Regions from separate parts of the Alkalibacterium iburiense genome, predicted to be linked through region 2. Evidence: a T-box and tRNA genes for the amino acid it is inferred to sense, from the RefSeq annotation. Region 2 holds a T-box; the other holds one or more tRNA genes.
The links. A T-box is a leader RNA that pairs with one kind of tRNA and senses whether it is charged. The one in region 2 lies ahead of leuS (leucine--tRNA ligase), so its partner is inferred to be a tRNA-Leu.
Positions count from the first base shown of each region.

Region 1 (5,862 bases), on a different contig from region 2:
TGCTTCATCTAATATTAACAGGTTGGCATCCAATATCATGGCTCGCGCAATCGTTAATAATTGCTTTTGTCCTTGAGATATATTCATACCCGATTCATCTATGACTGTTTCATACCCGTCAGGTAGGCTCATAATATAATCATGAATTTGTGCTGCTTTGGCGGCTTCTTGGACTTCTTCCATCGTGACATTTTCTTTTCCATAAGCTAAGTTTTCATATACGGTCCCTGAAAATAACCAGGTATCCTGCAAGACCATCGCATATGATAAACGTAAGCTCTCTCGTATGGCTTGAGTTGTATCCACACCATCTAATTGAATAGCTCCTTCATTAGGATCATAAAAGCGCATCAGTAAGTTAACTAAGGTCGTTTTGCCTGCTCCAGTGGGTCCAACAATAGCGACTAGATTTCCTGAAGGAGCTTCAAAGTCCAAATCCTTAATAGTATAATTGTCGGGAGTGTAACCAAAGGAAACGTCCGACATAGATACTTCTCCTTCTACATCCCCATATTCATGGGCATCCACTATATCCGCTGCCTCTGCTGGTTCATCCATCAACATAAAGACACGTTCAGCTGCAGCAAAAGCAGATTGCAGCTCACTTATAATATTGGCTAACTGGTTAATTGGACCTGAAAAACGTCTAGAATACAGCACGAAAGAAGAAACTGCTCCTAACGTCAACATATTAAAGAGGAATAACAAAGCCCCCACAACACTAACTAAAGAAAGAGACAGGTTATTTATAAAGTTGATGGATGGTCCGACCATACTGCCATAATAATCTGCATTATAGTACGCTTGTACTGCTTCTTCATTCTTTTCATCAAAGCGCGCAATCATGTTTTCCTCTTGATTGTAGGCTTTAATGGTTTGCTGGCCCGTAATCATTTCTTCGACATACCCGTTCAGTTCACCTAGTTTTTCAGACCGCTTTCTAAACAACGGTCTGAATCGGTTAACCATATATCGAGTGAGTAAAACAGAAATAGGAATGGTCACTCCAAAAACCAAGGTTAACAGAGGCGATATGATGAGCATCATGACTAAAGACACTGTAATCGTTATAGCACTGGTTAATACTTGTATAAAATCACTTGATAATGACTGATTGATTGTATCAATATCATAAGTTATCCGACTAATGATGTCTCCAATCTGGTGCTGATCAAAGTAGCCGACCGGCAATTCAGCCATCTTATTAAAGACATCTTTTCTCATTCGGTGAATGGTTTGCTGGGTTAATTTAATCATCAAGAGTTGCATGCCATACTCCAATAAAGAGGAAAGGATGAAAAAACCAATCATCAAGCCCACATAGAAAAATAACTGTTGAAACAAGACATTACCTGCCCCCGGCTGCAGAGCATCAATAGCCAGACCAGATAAATAAGGGCCGACTAGTGAAAACAAGTTGCTCGTTACCATAAATAGAGTGGCCAATAAAAGTAACCACTTATATCTGTACAGGTAACCCCACATCCGTTTTAATAAATACGGACGACTGGTTCTTAACTTTCCTGGTTTTGTCCCACTGGATCTTCGTCTTCCACCTCTACGCAATTTGCTCACCTCCTGACTGATTTTCATATATTTCTCGATACGGTTCACTTGTGTTAAGCAGTTCTTTATGAGATCCGTACCCAATTATACTTCCTTTATCCAGTAAAATAATGTGATCAGCGTTTTGAATAGAACTCACTCGTTGAGCAATCATAATCGTCGTGGTTTCTCTGTACTTTTCATTCAGTACCTGACGTAATTGTGCATCCGTTTTGTAATCGAGTGCACTGGAAGAATCATCCAGTATTAATATTTCTGGATTTCCAGCTAAGGCACGAGATAAAAGCACGCGCTGTTTCTGACCACCACTTAGATTAGTTGCTTTAGCATTAAGCGGATAATCTAAGCCCTCATCTAAAGAATCAATAAATTCACTTGCCTGGGCATCTTCTGTCGCCTTTATAATATCTTCTTCTGATAATTCACGGCCAAAGTCAATGTTTTCTTTCATGGTGTCCGCATATAAAAAATCATTTTGCATGGCTAAACCAAACTTTGTGTGCAGTTCTTTTAAACTCATACTTTTTATATTGACTCCATTAATACGTATACTGCCTTCACTGCAATCATATAATCTTAAAAGCAGTTTGATAATGGTGCTTTTCCCACTGCCCGTTGCTCCAATAATACCAAGTGTTTCACCTTTATCAATAGAAAAGTTTATATTCTGCAACGTCTTCTTTTGTTTGCCGTAACCGAAATAGACCGAATCGAAACGAATATGCGCTTTATCTTCTACAGCATCCATGTCAACAGTCTCTAGTTCTGGCTCTGCTTCTAAAATAGCATAAATACGATTGGCAGACGCGACTCCTCTTGAGTACATAACAAAAATTCGCGTAATACTCAGCATAGCGTTTAAAATAATTGTAAAGTAAGTCATGAACGCAATAACGACTCCCGGTTGGGTCAGTCCCTGATTCACTCGATACGCGCTGGCCAGGATAACTAAAGCTAAACCTATATTTAAAAAAAGATGCATTAAAGGGGGTGTCGCTGCCATCGTCTTATTGGCGTTCGTTTCTGCTGCAACCACTTTTTGATTCACTTTTTCAAATCGTTCTTTTTCATAATCCGTTTTAGATAAGGCTTTAATCACACGGGCACCGGTAATGTTTTCTCGAACCGTACGAACAAGTTTGTCTACTTCTTTCTGTAAAGAATCAAATAGAGGTATCCCTTTCTTGGAAATAAAATAGACCGCCAGTGTCGCAAAAGGTAAAACAAAAAGCATAACAAGTGTTAACATCGGGTCTAATGTCAAAGTCATCAGTAATCCGCCCAGAAGCAAAATCGGCCCACGTACCCCAATGCGTTGCATTAACCCTATTGTTCTATGAATATTATATGTGTCCGATGTTAACCGTGAAATAAGGGACGGAGTACTGAAGTGATCCACTTGTGAGGCTGACAGATAAGATATTTTTTCATACAATTCATGACGGATGTCCCGCACAGCATCTCTAGCCACACTCGAGGCCATTCTATTAGCCTTGATGCTGGCCACGACACCTATTACGGAACACCCTATCATCAGTCCTCCCCATAATAGAATGCGGTTGACATTTTCGGTTGGAATCACGACATCAATAATAAAAGCTAAAATCCATGGTAAAAACAAATCCATAATGGTACCCGTAAACTTGATTGAAAACCCAAGTAACATTCTTCTAAATAGAGGTCTGAGGTAAGTAATAAATAAATTCATATCTAATGGCCTTTCTCCTTTAATTCGTCTGTTCGACGGCTTCTTTTGCCTGACTCATCATGTTTTTCAAAGCATTCCCTACTATAGCCTGCTCTTCTTCAGATAAATTCTTTAATATTATCTGATTCCACTCTTTTAGTACTTTCACTACTTCGGGATAAACAGCTTTTGTTTTTGCGGTGGGATAAACGAGTAATTTTCTTTTGTCAGACGGTGAAGGCTGGCGATTCACATACCCTTTCTTTTCAAGGATGGCTAATTGCCTAGTAACATTACTTTTATTGACAAAAATAAGATCGGCTAATTCATCCTGAGTTACTCCGGGGTGGCGACAAATATTGAGTATGTATGTGTGGTGGATGCCACCCAATCCGTATTCTTTCAGTTTTTCATTTCTATATAATTCTGACAATCGGGACGTTCTGCTGATATAACGCATTAAGTATTCCATTTTATCCTCCTTTAATCGTTGCGAACGCAACTATCTTTTATACCATAGCATGAATGACTCCTTTCTTCTAGCCATATGTTCCGATAGATGTTGACATTGCTATCAAACACTGGTATCATAACTTCTGTTGATAAAAAAAGCGCACGTGGCGGAATGGTAGACGCGCCAGCTTGAGGGGCTGGTCGGGGAATCCCCGGTGGAAGTTCGAGTCTTCTCGTGCGCATTGAGAAATATAATAAAGCAAAAAGACGATCGGTAACCCTATGTGGGAGACCAATCGTCTTTATTTAGTTTGTTCGGCTTTATATTATGGATACTTTTTGCTTATACTGAGTATACAAATTTTAGAAGGAGTGGTTTCAGTCATGATAAAAGGAAAGTGCCTGTGTGGAGAAACAGAAGTTGAAGTGGAAAATATAAACGATACGGTCATCATCTGTCATTGCAGTATGTGTAGAAAACAAGCCGGAGGGCCTCTATTCTTTTCTAACGCAATAAAAAATAAAGCTTTTACGCTCACAAAAGGTTCAAACCTGTCCGTTTATCCTTCATCAGAAGCTGCTGAAAGAGCTTTCTGCAAAGTGTACGGGACATTTATATATGTATTACAAAGATAAAAAGGACACCCATTTTAACGTAGAACTTTTTGATGACATGGAGAAAACCCACGTAAGACAAATACACTTAGAAGGTAAACCGGCTTATTATCACCTGTCTTCTATTAGTAAAGATAATTAACCGACTAAGATTATTTGCACTTAAGTGTCCTTACGTTTAGATAAAGATATGAACGAATCTTTCCAATTATAGGGGGTTCGTTTTTCTTTTTCCACTGACTTCCAAGCTTATTCCACCCTTTTTTTCTTCAATCGTGCTAAACTTTTAGTACCAAAAATGAAAGGAACACGTAAAAGAGGGATAGTATGAAAAGAAATAGTAACATCGATCTGTTAAAGACGATAAGTATAGTGTGTGTGATAATCATCCATTCATTACCCAGAGATATACAGATGTTGATTGCCCGACCCCTGTTTTTACAGCATGCCGTTCCTGTATTTATGATCTTATTTGGATACAACAGAGTGAAATCTAGTGAAAGAAAAGAAAGACATTCCTTCCGTGATCTGTTCCATTGGGACAACTTAAGTAGTCAGCTAAAAAGTATATTCATTCCTTACTTTCTTGTCTGGGTCTTATTTGAATTGAGTTATGGATTAGCTGCTAACAAAGGGTTAACCGAAATTGTTCAGTCATTTATATTAGGCGGAAGAGGACCAGGTGGTTATTTTATCGTATTAATGATGCAAGCCATCCTTTTATTTCCAGCATTATACACCCTGTTTAATCGATATAATCCGACTAAAGCCTTAACTGGTATTTTTCTCTTTAATTTCATTCTTGAGGCAATGAGTGTAAACATGAACCCTGAATTATATCGGGTATTTATTTCCCGTCACATTTTCAGTATAGCTTTGGGTATATTTCTAGCTAAGAGAAAAGATACCCTCTCACTCAAGAGATGGATTCCCTTTGTAAGTATCAGTCTTTTTTATATTATAAGTGTTGAGTATTTTGATGTTCATTATTTCATCGAACACATGTGGGATAGTCAGCATCCATTAGCTTATTTCTGGACATTTTTCTTAGTCTATATTGGACTTAACCTGCCAATTAAATCGTATAAATGGGTAACCGAAATAGGACAGTCATCTTATTATATATTTCTCATTCAAAAAATATATTTTATGTTCAGAAACGCTTTTTTCTCTGACATTTCCTATGAGTGGGATACAATTATTAGTTTAGTTATTAGCCTGACTTTAGGGATTAGCTTTTATTATCTAGCTAAAAATAATTACTTTGTGGATGATTTAAGGAAAACAAAATTAAGCTAGGAAAAAAGAAGCCTATCAAACAGATGACTCTGTTTGATAGGCTTCTCTCTTTTACTTTCGCCAAAAGTGAGGGTAATCTTTTTTGTCTTCGATATTAAAGGAAATAACATCTCTTAAAAGGTCATAATCTACAGGCTGAGACCATCTTATTTGAAATAATTCTTTCGTTGTTTTATATTCTGCTCTTTCAATATCTTCCATGAATTCTCGCAGTCCAGCTTTTTCAGGCGCAACAGAGAGAT
Region 1 is NZ_BAAACW010000048.1:6,874-12,735, forward strand. Features, by position in the region: gene ABDZ53_RS04095 (ABC transporter ATP-binding protein) at 1-1,485, opposite strand, end outside; gene ABDZ53_RS04100 (ABC transporter ATP-binding protein) at 1,559-3,274, opposite strand; gene ABDZ53_RS04105 (MarR family winged helix-turn-helix transcriptional regulator) at 3,294-3,725, opposite strand; tRNA gene ABDZ53_RS04110 (tRNA-Leu) at 3,865-3,948, shown strand; gene ABDZ53_RS04115 (GFA family protein) at 4,091-4,342, shown strand; gene ABDZ53_RS04120 (acyltransferase family protein) at 4,649-5,620, shown strand; gene ABDZ53_RS04125 (iron chaperone) at 5,672-5,862, opposite strand, start outside.
Region 1: it has a tRNA-Leu gene. The T-box ahead of leuS (leucine--tRNA ligase) is inferred to sense a tRNA for this amino acid. The anticodon was not compared.

Region 2 (5,862 bases):
TTTGTAAGCGTATTATCTATAATAGGGTTAACATCCTCTCTATTTTTATTTCAGTTTGAACTTATTTTTTATACTTGAAAATAGAGAAGATGAAATAGAAGAAAAAGGAGAGAAAGAAATGAAGTATTTACAACGTCTTGGTCGGTCGTTAATGCTCCCTGTTGCGGTCTTACCGGCAGCGGCTGTGTTAATGGGGATTGGTTACTGGATTGACCCGAGTGGATGGGGTGGAGAAAGTGTTATAGCGGCTTTCCTCATCAGTGCGGGGGATTCATTAATCTCGAACTTAGGTATACTTTTTGCTTTAGGTGTCGCTTTAGGGATGTCCAAAGACAAAAATGGGGCGGCGGCACTCAGCGGGTTAGTGGCTTGGCTTGTAACGACGTCAATGTTAGAACCTGGAACTGTAGCTATGTTACAGGATATCCCAGTAGAAGATGTGGATATGGCGTTTGAGAGTATTGAGACAGCCTTTACGGGGATTTTAGTCGGACTCATTGCTGCGGCTATCTATAATAAGTTCAGTGGAACGGAACTGCCTCAAGCTCTTGCATTCTTTAGTGGGCGACGCTTACCGCCTATTATTACAGCTGTCGTTTCCCTTTTTGTAGTAGGTGGATTCCTGCTCTTATGGCCACCGATATTTGGAGCTCTTGTCGCTTTCGGAACGTTCATGAGTGAATTAGGTTCTGTTGGTGCAGGGTTATACGGCTTCTTTAACCGATTACTCATACCAACCGGTTTACACCATGCGCTGAATGCTGTATTCTGGTTCGATTTAATTGGTATTAATGATATTCAAAATTTCTGGGCAGGTACAGGTGAATTAGGCGTAACAGGTATGTATCAAGGGGGATTCTTCCCAGTTATGATGTTTGGTCTTCCAGCAGGTGGTTTGGCTATGTATCATATGGCTGACTCCGATCAGAAGAAACGAGTCGGTTCACTCATGTTAGCGGCTGGATTTGCTTCATTCTTTACAGGAGTAACTGAACCATTAGAGTTTGCCTTTATGTTTGCGGCACCTCTTCTGTATGTGCTACATGCGTTATTTACCGGATTGTCCTTATTCATTGCAGCATTCTTCGGATGGACAGCTGGTTTCGGATTCAGTGCCGGCTTCGTTGATGGTTTCTTAAGTTTCAACTTACCTCTCGCGAACCAGCCGTATATGCTGATTATTCAAGGACTGGTTTTTGCCGTTATTTATTACTTTGGCTTTAGATGGGCCATTCAGAAATTCAATCTGAAAACGCCAGGTAGAGGAGAAGAAGTGGACTTGGATGACGGCGGATCGACAGCGACTGCCACAGCACCGGGTGCTCCTACAGCGAACGTGGCAGACCATTCTTCTGAAAGTGAACACCAAAGAAAAGCACGTATCATACTAGATGGCTTAGGTGGAAAAGAAAATATAGCCAGTATGACTTACTGTGCGACACGATTGCGTTTGGAAATGAATGACATGGATAGAGTCAATGAAGCGCGCATCAAAGAAGCCAATGTTCCAGGTGTGAGAAAAGCCGGTAAGAATAATGTACAGGTGATTGTAGGAACAGAAGTGGAATTTGTTGCTAATGAAATTGAAAAGCTCGATTAATATTGCACCCACCCCCTCTATTTGGTAGAATAGGTTAAGATATTAAACCATGAACAGGAGTAGTAAGTCGGTTTTTCCTATTAGAGAGTGTATGGGTGGTGAAAATACACAGGAAGCTCACTGAACTCGCCTGGTCGTTACTTTAGGGAAATGAGAGTACCTAAAGTCGTTTCTCCGCGTTAAGGAGCTGAGGTTGCTTGATTCGTCAAGCAATAAATGTAGGTGGTACCGCGATTTCACGCCCTACGGACAACGGATTATACTGTTGTCCGTAGGGTTTTTTAGTTCCCTGCATTCATGGATACTCAACCCATCAATAAAAAGTATGAACCAAATAAACAAGGAGAGAAAAAAATGTCTTTTAATCATCTATCAGTAGAGAAAAAATGGCAGCAGTATTGGGATGAACATAAAACATTCCAAACAACAGAAGACGAAGAAAAAGAAAACTTTTATGCGCTGGATATGTTTCCTTACCCGTCTGGACAAGGGCTCCACGTTGGACACCCGGAAGGTTATACAGCGACCGATATCATTTCTCGTATGAAACGGGCACAAGGGTATAACGTCCTGCATCCAATGGGCTGGGATGCTTTCGGTCTTCCAGCAGAACAGTATGCTTTGGATACTGGAAACGACCCGGCAGAGTTTACAGAAAAAAATATTCAGACCTTTAAACGTCAAATCAAATCCCTTGGCTTCAGTTACGACTGGGACAGAGAAATAAATACCACCGATCCCGATTACTACAAATGGACCCAGTGGATTTTCACTAAACTTTATGAAAAAGGCTTGGCTTATGAAGCAGAAGTACCGGTTAACTGGTGTCCCGCATTGGGTACCGTATTGGCCAATGAAGAAGTCATAGACGGAAAATCCGAACGCGGCGGTCATCCAGTCTACCGTAAACCGATGAAACAGTGGATGCTGAAAATTACAGCCTACGCGGATAGACTACTCGATGACCTTGAAGAACTGGACTGGCCAGAACACATCAAAGATATGCAAAGAAACTGGATCGGGAAATCTGAAGGAGCTGAAATCACGTTTGACATAAAAGGTACAGATCAAACCTTTACAGCCTTCACGACCAGACCCGATACTCTGTTCGGTGCAACCTATGCTGTTCTAGCCCCAGAATCGGACTTGGTAGATGCCATCACAACAGCGGACCAAAAAGAAGCCGTCGATACCTACCGTGATGAAGCCGGTAAAAAATCGGATTTGGAAAGAACCGACTTGAATAAAGATAAAACCGGAGTCTTTACTGGTGCTTATGCGATTAACCCAGTGACACAAGAAGAGATGCCAATATGGATAGCTGATTACGTGCTGGCATCATATGGGACCGGAGCCATTATGGCTGTACCGGCACATGACCAGCGGGACTTTGAATTTGCTCAAAAGTATGGTCTGGAGATTCGACCAGTTATTGAAGGAACCGACCCTGAAAAAGAAGCGTATACAGGTGACGGCAAACACATTAATTCAGACTTTATCAATGGCTTGGAGATTGAAGAAGCTAGTCAAAAAGTAGTGGCTTATCTGGAAGAAAAAGAAATCGGAGAAGAAAAGACCACTTACCGTCTAAGAGACTGGCTGTTTGCTCGTCAGCGGTACTGGGGCGAACCTATTCCTGTGATTCATTGGGAAGACGGAACAACGACAACGGTTCCTGAAGAAGACCTTCCTGTCATCTTGCCTAAAACCGATGAAATCAAACCATCCGGTACAGGAGAATCGCCACTTGCTGTGATTCACGACTGGGTGAATGTTGTAGATGAAAAAACAGGCATGAAAGGAAAACGAGACACAAACACGATGCCTCAATGGGCAGGCAGTTCATGGTATTTCTTGAGATTTATCGATCCCAAGAACCCGGATCAATTGGCTGATCCTGAAAAAATGAAAAAATGGCTGCCTGTGGACTTGTATATTGGAGGAGCAGAACATGCGGTGCTTCACTTGCTGTATGCTCGTTTCTGGCATAAATTCCTGTACGACCTAGGCATTGTCCCAATGAAAGAACCTTTCCAGAAATTGTATAACCAAGGAATGATATTGGGAGAAAACAATGAAAAAATGTCTAAATCCAAAGGGAATGTGGTTAACCCGGATGATGTCGTTAAGGAATACGGCGCAGATACTTTGAGGCTGTACGAGATGTTTATGGGCCCTCTAGACGCCGCCATTGCCTGGAGTGAAGATGGTCTAGAAGGATCACGTAAATTCTTGGATCGCGTCTGGAGACTCTTTATTGATGAAGAAGACAAAGTAAGAGACCGTGTGACCACTTATAATGACAAATCTCTTGAAGTGGTTTACCACCAGACAGTCAAAAAAGTAACAGAAGATTATGAAAACCTGCACTTCAATACAGCCATATCTCAATTGATGGTCTTTGTGAATGCGGCATACAAAGCAGAAGGCCTGCCACTAGAATATGTCAAAGGCTTCTTGACTCTGCTGGCACCAATTGCGCCTCACGTGGGAGAAGAATTGTGGGCAAAAGTGACTCAGTCCAATGAGAGTATTGCTTATCAGCCTTGGCCGGTGTATGATGAAAGCAAATTAGTTGAAGATGAAGTAGAAGTGGTCTTCCAGATTAACGGAAAAGTCCGTGCGAAAGCCACAGCGTCCAAATCGATTTCTAAAGAAGACTTACAGGAAATGGCTATGAGTGATGACCGTATTCAAGAATACTTGGAAGGGAAAACGGTACGTAAAGTCATCGTGGTTCCGGGTAAACTGGTCAATATAGTCGCCAATTAAAAAAAGAATCAGGGGGAGGCAGCTGTCCTCCCTGTTCTTTTACATATACATAAAGTGAGGCAAAACTATGCAAAAGCAAGAAGAGTTAAAAACTCCGACAAAACAAGATTTAAAGCGTTTTAGTCAACTGATATGGTCAACAAATATCTCTAAAGGACTCATCGCCATCGGCCTTGGAGGAAGTATGCTGACAACAATCACGCAACTTCTCATTCCCTTAGCGACTCAACAGTTTATTGATGGCATTGAATTTGATTTCTTCACCCCATGGATGATTGCGGCTATCTTAGGAATATTTATAGCTCAAGTTGTATTCAACGGTTTCTCTAATTATGTGTTACATAAAATAGGGCAAAGAGTGGTAGCGGGACTTAGAGAGTTTTTATGGAATAAAATCATCAAACTCCCTGTGTCTTATTTTGACCAGCATGCGTCGGGCGAAATCGTCAGTCGTATTACGAATGACACTACCATTGTTCAAAACCTGATTTCGTCCTTTTTCCCGCAATTCGTCAATGGGGTTCTCTCGTTAATCGGAATCTTTTTCATTTTAGTCATTATGGATTGGCAAATGACACTCGTCATGTTGACGGCTGTTCCGCTTGCTTTAATACTCACTCGTCCATTAGGCAGAAAAATGGCTGGGGTATCAAGAGAGATGCAGGACAAAACAGCGCATTTTTCCGGAAGTATCCAGCAGACCATTGCTGAAATCAGACTGATGAAATCCTCCACGGCAGAAGCCTATGAGAAAGAAAAAGGCGAAGGAGATATTTCCGAACTCTATCAGATTGGGTTGAAGGAAGGAAAATACTTAGCCATTATCGGGCCTTTGATGTATGCCTTAATGATGGGTGTCATGGTCTTTGTCATTGGATACGGGGGAGTACGTGTAGCTCAAGGTTTAATGACGACGGGTCAGTTGGTTGCCTTTCTACTGTATCTGTTCCAAGTCATTTTCCCTATCACGACTTTCATGAATTTCTTTATGCAGCTTCAAAAAGCAGCCGGTGCCACAGAGCGAATCACGACTATTTTAGATGAAGCGGAAGAAAATAAAGATGGTGGGATTGATAAAGCAATCGACAACCTCCCTGTGACCTTTGACAAGGTGAGTTTTTCTTATGAGCCCAATAAAGAAGTCATTCAATCGGTCTCCTTTCAAACGGAACCCGGTGAAAAAATTGCCTTTGCCGGACCAAGCGGGGGAGGCAAAACAACTTTGTTTGCTTTACTGGAGCGCTACTACACGCCAGACAGCGGGCAGATTTTAGTAGGTGATACACCTATAGAAGACATTAACTTACAATCTTGGCGCAGTCAGATAGGCTACGTGTCGCAGGAGAATGCTATGATGTCCGGAACCATTCGCGACAATCTACTGTACGGATTACCCCGACCTGATGAGTTATCGGAAGAGCGCTTATGGGAAGTACTGGAGATGGCTTATGCCAGAGAATTTATCGAACAGTTCCCGGATCAGCTGGAAG
Region 2 is NZ_BAAACW010000027.1:124-5,985, forward strand. Features, by position in the region: gene nagE (N-acetylglucosamine-specific PTS transporter subunit IIBC) at 119-1,600, shown strand; T-box leader at 1,641-1,849, shown strand; gene leuS (leucine--tRNA ligase) at 1,955-4,372, shown strand; gene ABDZ53_RS02300 (ABC transporter ATP-binding protein) at 4,440-5,862, shown strand, end outside.